Regions from separate parts of the Methylobacterium sp. Leaf85 genome, predicted to be linked through region 1. Evidence: predicted binding sites of a transcription regulator. Region 1 holds the regulator's gene; the other holds the start of a gene.

Region 1 (3,410 bases):
CACCTGCTCCACGCGGTCTCGCAGGTCCGGCGCTCCGAGGAGCGCTTCGCCCCCTCCCCCGCCACGGCGGTGATCCGCGAAGGGTGCTGGCGCGAAGAGGCGGTGACGATCCGCTACGCGGACGGTGAGGCGCGGATCACGGAACGAACGATCTGGCCGCTTGCCATCGTCTATCTCGACCGCAAGCTGGTGGTCCTCACTTGGTGCTGTCTGCGCGAGGCCCACCGGATGTTCAGAGTGGACCGGATCGCCGCTGCCGAACTCGCGGGCGCGAGCTTCCGGCCGAAACGCGTGGGGCTCCTGCGGGACTACCTCGCTGTGTTGAAGAGAAAGGCCGCGGACGCGCCGGAGGGCTGAGGACCGGAAAGGCGCCCGGGCGAGCGCGATCAAGCGCCGAAGATCGACCAGCCGAGGCGCTTGGTCAGCTGTTCGAGGGCGATCCGGCCAAGATGGGAATTGCCGGATGCGTCGAGGCCCGGCGACCAGACCGCGATCGAAGCCTTTTCCGGTGCCACGGCGATGATCCCGCCGCCGACTCCGCTCTTGCCCGGCAGGCCGACCCGATACGCGAACTCACCCGAGCCGTCGTAGTGACCGCAGGTAAGCATCACCGCATTGATACGCCGGGCTCGCTCAGCCGAGACCACGGAATAACCGGTCATCGGGTTGCGCCCGGAATGCGCCAGGAAACGGGTGGCGTTGGCGAGCTGCCGGCATGACATGGCGATGGCGCAGTGGTGAAAATAGACGCCGAGGGTAAAATCCACCGGATTGTCGAGAACGCCGAAGGATTTCATGTAGTTGGCGAGCGCGATGTTGCGAAAGCCCGTGCGCAGCTCAGAGGCCGCCACCGCCTCGTCGATGATGATCGTGGGATCCTGCGCCAGGAACTGCATGAAACGCAGGATCTCGCCCAGGGCCTCCCTCGGCTGATGGCCCGACAGGATCACGTCGGTGACCGCAATGGCACCGGCATTGATGAAGGGATTGCGCGGAATGCCGCGCTCGCGCTCCAGCTGGACGATGGAGTTGAAGGGACTGCCCGAGGGCTCGCGTCCCACCCGGCGCCAGAGACGGTCGCCGGCCATGCCGAGTGCCAGGGTGAGGGTGAAAACCTTCGAGATGCTCTGGATCGAGAACGGCGTGTCGCTGTCGCCTCCCGCCGCCACGTGACCGTCCGCATCGATGACGACGAGACCGAACGCCTTCGGGTCGACCCGGGCGAGTTCCGGTATGTATGTGGCGACCTCCCCCCGGTCCGGCCTGTCCGCCATCTCCTCGGCGATCTCTTTGACGACGGTGTCGAGGTCGGGCACGGCGGCGTGTTCCTCCGAACGGACGGGAGCTGCGGGTCCGTCAACCAGACCCGCCGGCCACGGCGAGCAGGCTCGCGAGGGCGGCGACGCAACGCAAAGGCCGTTCCGTTCGGGCGGCAAACGGATTAGCAGACCACAGGGCGGCTATGCCTCACCGGTAAAGGTTGTGCCCGGGCTCCGGGCCGGACACAATCGGCGGTCAGGAAACACACAGTGACCGAACGCGCGCATCCCTATTCGTCCTCGCAGCAACTTCAGGCCCTCTCGGCCCTGAATGAGCGGACGCGTGAGATCTTCCGGCAGATCGTCGAGAGCTATCTCACGACGGGCGAACCGGTGGGGTCGCGCAACCTCGCGCGGATCCTGCCGATGGCCTTGTCCCCGGCCTCGATCCGAAACGTCATGGCGGATCTGGAGCATTCCGGGCTCATCTTCGCGCCCCACACCTCCGCCGGGCGCCTGCCGACGGAACTCGGCCTGCGCTTCTTCGTCGACGCCATGTTGGAGATCGGCGATGTCGGCCGCGAGGAGCAGGAGCGGATCGAGGCGCAGATGCGCGCCGCCGCCTCGGGCCACACCTTCGAGAGCGCCCTCGCCGAGGCCTCGTCGATGCTGTCGGGCATTTCGCGGGGGGCGGGCGTTGTCGTCACCACCAAGAGCAACGTCCATCTCAAGCACATCGAGTTCGTCAGGCTCGATCCCGCCCGCGCCCTCGTCGTCCTCGTCTCCGATGACGGCTCGGTGGAGAACCGCCTCCTCGACCTGCCGCCCGGCCTTCCGGCGGGCGCCCTGCAGGAGGCCTCGAACTACCTCAATGCCCGCTTGCAGGGGCGGACCCTCGGAGGCTTGAGAGCGGAAATCGAGGCTGGCCGCGAGGCGATGAAGCGCGAACTCGACGTCATCACCGAGCGGCTGGTCGATGCCGGTCTCGCCACCACGGTCGGGCCGTCAGAGGCCCGCCAACTGATCGTACGCGGCCAGGCGAACCTGCTTGACGACCTGCGCGCGGTGGAGGATCTCGAACGGATCCGCCTGCTGTTCAACGATCTCGAGACGCAGAAGGACGTCATCGAACTCCTCTCCCGCGCCGAGGGCGGCGAGGGCGTCCGCATCTTCATCGGCTCGGAGAACAAGCTGTTCTCGCTCTCGGGCTCATCGATGATCGCGGCGCCGTTCCGGGACGGTTCGCAGAAGATCGTCGGTGTCGTCGGCGTGATCGGTCCGACCAGGCTCAACTACGCACGGATCGTTCCGATGGTGGATTACACCGCCAGGGTGGTCTCGCGGATGCTGGATCGAGGCGGCCGCTGAGGGGCACCGTGCGGGCCGGCTTTGCCCGAGCTACGTGGTCCGGAAAGGCACCGCGCGTTTCTGCGCTTGGGAACCTGCGACACGTCGAGGGCCCGAACGACCAAGCGGTGCCGGTGGCGGAGCGACATGCCTTTCGCCCCGAGCAACAGATCGGTGCAAAAGCTGAAACGTAGAGGCTCCGGATCGGTGATGACAACCGATCCGGAGCCTCTGGACTTACTTTCGCATCATCACGTGGAGGCGGTCGAGCACCAGTATCGCTATGGCCGGCATCGCGGCTACGGACGACAAAGGAAGATGCTTCGCCCTGCGGCGGCTCCCCTCTCGGGGAAACCGCCGATCCGAGATCAGCCGCGAATGACGTCCACGATTTCGTAGGTATCGGGATCGACGATGACGATGTCGTCATCGACGAGGACGTAGCGGTAGTCTTCGTATTCCGGCACGATCCGAACGATATCCGGCGGGAGGTCGTAAAGGGTGTAATTGCGAGCAATGGCTGTCCCCACCGTCAGGGCGAAGGCACCGGCGGCGAGGCGTGGAATGCCGCGACGCAGCACGTTCTGGCGAAACTCCGTCCGCTGCGGAGCACCAAGCCGGCCATAGGCTCCGCGCACGGCGCCACTGTCGCCTCGTCCGCCACGATCTCCACGCCCGCCCCTGTCACCGCGATCACCCTTCTCGCGATCCATCCGCTCGCCACGGTCCGCCTTGCCGTCCTTCATGTCGCGATCGGCTTTGCCGCCTCGCTCCATGCGCTCGCCCCGGTCCGGCTTGTCATCG
Region 2 (3,410 bases), on a different contig from region 1:
AGGAAGGCGAGGCCGTTCTTGACGATGGTCAGCTTCAGGTAGAGGCCGCCGTCGAAGCGTGCCCGCGTCAGGGCCGCGTGATAATCGAACAGGCCGATGCCGAAGGCGGCCAGCCCCGCCCCCGCCGCGATGGCGAAGCGCCCCTGCACATCCATCTCCACCGTCGCGCCGACCACCGCGCACAGGGCGGAGGCGACCAGCAGGACGAGGGCGAGGACGGCGTAGGCGCGGTCGAGCCCATGACGGATCCAGGGTTCCTCCTGCCGGACGCGGTTGGAATAGAACCGGGTGGCCGAGAGCCGAAGCCATTCGAAGACGAGGGTGTTGAGGACCACGGCGCCCGTGGTCGCGAGGCCGAACAGGCCGAAATCCGCCGGCCCCATCAGCTTGGCGAGGAGCAGGCCGAGGCAGAAATTGAGCCCGGCATTCAGGATGAAGGCGGCGATCACGGCCATGCGGTCGACTCTGGTCGCCGGAGGCCCGGCTCTGCTCCCGATCCTTGCGCGCCGGCCCGAAAAGAATTCCCTAAATCCCGAGCCGGCCGGGCCGCCCCCGCGTCAGAACCAGCCGCGCAGCTTGAAGAACACGACGGGGATGATCGCGCTGATGACGATCAGCGACAGACCATAGGGATAGCCATAGACCCAGTCGAGTTCCGGCATGTGCTTGAAGTTCATGCCGTACATGGAGGCGATGAGGGTCGGCGGAACGCCCACCACCGAGACCACGGTGAGCACGCGGAAGGTGTTGTTCTGCTCGATGTTGATGAGGCCGAGGGTGGCGTCGAGGAGAAACTGCACGTTCTCCGAAAGCCGGATCTCGAACTCGTCGAGGGAGGCGATGTCCCGGCGCAGGGTCTCGAAGCGTGGCATCTCCGTGGCGCCGAGGAGGTGCTCGCACTCACCGGCGACGAACGGGAGGATGCGCTCGAGACCGAGCAGGCTCGAGCGGATCTTGCCGAGCGCCTTGCCCCGCCGGCCGACGCTGCGGAGGATGCGGCGCAGCGCGAGATCGCGGCGGCGCGGGGTCTTGCCGGAATCGCCGGCGACACCCCCTGCCCTCACGTCGAAATCGAAGATCCGGGTGGAGAGCGCGTCGAGATCGGCGCCCATCTCCTCCAGGGCGTCGGCGAGGCTGTCCACCAGCTCCTCCACCAAGAGGAGGAAGATCTCGGTGCCGGTCTGGCAATCGCCGTCGCCGTCGCCGATGCGCTTCTTGACCTCCTCGAAGGCGCGCAGCTCGTTGAACCTGACCGTGATGAGCCGGTCCCGGGTCAGGACGAAGCCGAGCGGGGTCAGCTGCGAATCCACCTTGTCGAAGGTGATCATCGGGGTGGAGAGCGAGAGCCCGTTCTTGAGCCGCCGCAGCCGGCTGGAATTCTCGACCTCGCTCAGGGCTTTTCGCGAGGGGACGCGCAAGCCTGTGGCGGCCTCGATATGCTCCGCTTCCTCGGTGCTCGGATCGTTCAGATCGATCCAGATCGCGTGGCTCGGCACGCCGCCGCCATTGGCTGCGCCGGAATGCTCGACCGCGCCCTGCGGTCCCTGAAGACTGATCATGGGGTGATTGTCATCCGTCTGTCAGCGACCGGAGAGCAGAACATGCTGCGCAAACGCGGCATGACGCGTCGTCCGCGTCTTGACTCGCAAGGGGCTTGAGCCTACCTCCGCCCTTGCTTTGGCACTCTTCGCTCGGGAGTGCTAACAGCCTGGGTTGGGCGAGCCCTTCGGCCGCATCAACGCCATCCATGAATTTGAAGCAAGAGGGCAGCTCATGAAGTTCCGTCCGCTGCACGACCGTGTCGTCGTCCGCCGTATCGAAGGCGAAGAGAAGACCAAGGGGGGCATCATCATCCCCGATACCGCCAAGGAGAAGCCGCAAGAGGGCGAGATCGTCGCCGTCGGCCCTGGCGCCCGTGACGAGGCCGGCCGGGTGAACCCGCTCGACGTCAAGGCCGGTGACCGCGTCCTGTTCGGCAAGTGGTCCGGCACCGAAGTCAAGATCGACGGTCAGGACCTCCTGATCATGAAGGAATCCGACATTATGGGCGTCGTCGCCTAAAGCGACCCGGCCCTCTTCCTTCTTCCATCCGGGCCTTTCGAGCGCGCCCTTCGGTGAGCGCCTCAAGGCTCCCAACTAGATGAGGAACTGTAAATGGCAGCGAAAGAAGTACGCTTCGGCTCAGATGCCCGCGAGAAGATGCTCCGCGGCGTCGACATTCTCGCCGATGCAGTGAAGGTCACGCTCGGCCCCAAGGGTCGCAACGTCGTCATCGAGAAGAGCTTCGGCGCTCCCCGCATCACCAAGGACGGCGTCACCGTCGCCAAGGAGATCGAGCTCTCCGACAAGTTCGAGAACATGGGCGCCCAGATGGTGCGCGAAGTGGCCTCGAAGACTAACGACATCGCTGGCGACGGCACCACCACCGCCACCGTCCTGGCCCAGGCCATCGTCCGTGAAGGCGCCAAGTACGTCGCCGCCGGCATGAACCCGATGGACCTGAAGCGCGGCATCGACCTCGCCACCACCGCCGCCGTGAAGGACATCACGAGCCGCGCCAAGAAGGTCGCCTCGTCCGAGGAAGTCGCCCAGGTCGGCACCATCTCGGCCAATGGCGACAAGGAAATCGGCGAGATGATCGCCCACGCCATGCAGAAGGTCGGCAACGAGGGTGTCATCACCGTCGAGGAAGCCAAGACCGCCGAGACCGAGCTCGACGTCGTCGAGGGCATGCAGTTCGACCGCGGCTACCTCTCCCCGTACTTCATCACGAACGCGGAGAAGATGGTCGCCGAGCTCGAGGACCCCTACATCCTCATCCACGAGAAGAAGCTCTCGTCGCTCCAGGCGATGCTGCCGGTTCTCGAGGCCGTGGTGCAGACCGGCAAGCCGCTCGTCATCATCGCCGAGGACATCGAGGGTGAGGCTCTCGCCACGCTCGTCGTGAACAAGCTGCGCGGTGGCCTCAAGGTCGCTGCCGTCAAGGCTCCGGGCTTCGGCGATCGCCGCAAGGCCATGCTCGAGGACATCGCGATCCTGACCCAGGGTCAGATGATCGCCGAGGACCTCGGCATCAAGCTCGAGAACGTCACCCTCCCGATGCTCGGCCGCGCCAAGCGCATCCGCATCGAGAAGGAGACCACCACGATCATCGACGGTCTCGGCGAGAAGGCGGACATCGAAGCCCGCGTCGGCCAGATCAAGGCTCAGATCGAGGAAACCACCTCGGACTACGACCGTGAGAAGCTCCAGGAGCGCCTGGCCAAGCTCGCCGGCGGCGTCGCGGTCATCCGCGTCGGCGGCGCGACCGAGGTCGAGGTCAAGGAGAAGAAGGACCGCGTCGACGACGCGCTCAACGCCACCCGCGCTGCGGTGGAAGAGGGTATCGTTCCCGGCGGCGGCACCGCTCT

Evidence for each region. Region 1 encodes HrcA, which represses chaperone genes, less so after heat shock. Its sites were predicted from a motif close to GTTAGCACTCNCNNNNNGNGAGTGCTAAC; they were not measured.
Region 2: groES (co-chaperone GroES) is a predicted target of HrcA. The motif match lies at 1,677-1,705, and genes of this name have one in related genera.

What each region holds. Positions count from the first base shown of each region.
Region 1 is NZ_LMME01000001.1:342,580-345,989, reverse strand. It holds gene ASF08_RS01555 (helix-turn-helix transcriptional regulator) at 1-357, shown strand, start outside; gene ASF08_RS01550 (glutaminase) at 387-1,316, opposite strand; gene hrcA (heat-inducible transcriptional repressor HrcA) at 1,530-2,627, shown strand; gene ASF08_RS26085 (DUF1236 domain-containing protein) at 2,975-3,352, opposite strand; gene ASF08_RS26080 (hypothetical protein) at 3,349-3,410, opposite strand, start outside.
Region 2 is NZ_LMME01000012.1:90,893-94,302, reverse strand. It holds gene ASF08_RS09150 (lipopolysaccharide biosynthesis protein) at 1-455, opposite strand, end outside; gene ASF08_RS09145 (magnesium transporter CorA family protein) at 558-1,559, opposite strand; gene groES (co-chaperone GroES) at 1,774-2,061, shown strand; gene groL (chaperonin GroEL) at 2,155-3,410, shown strand, end outside.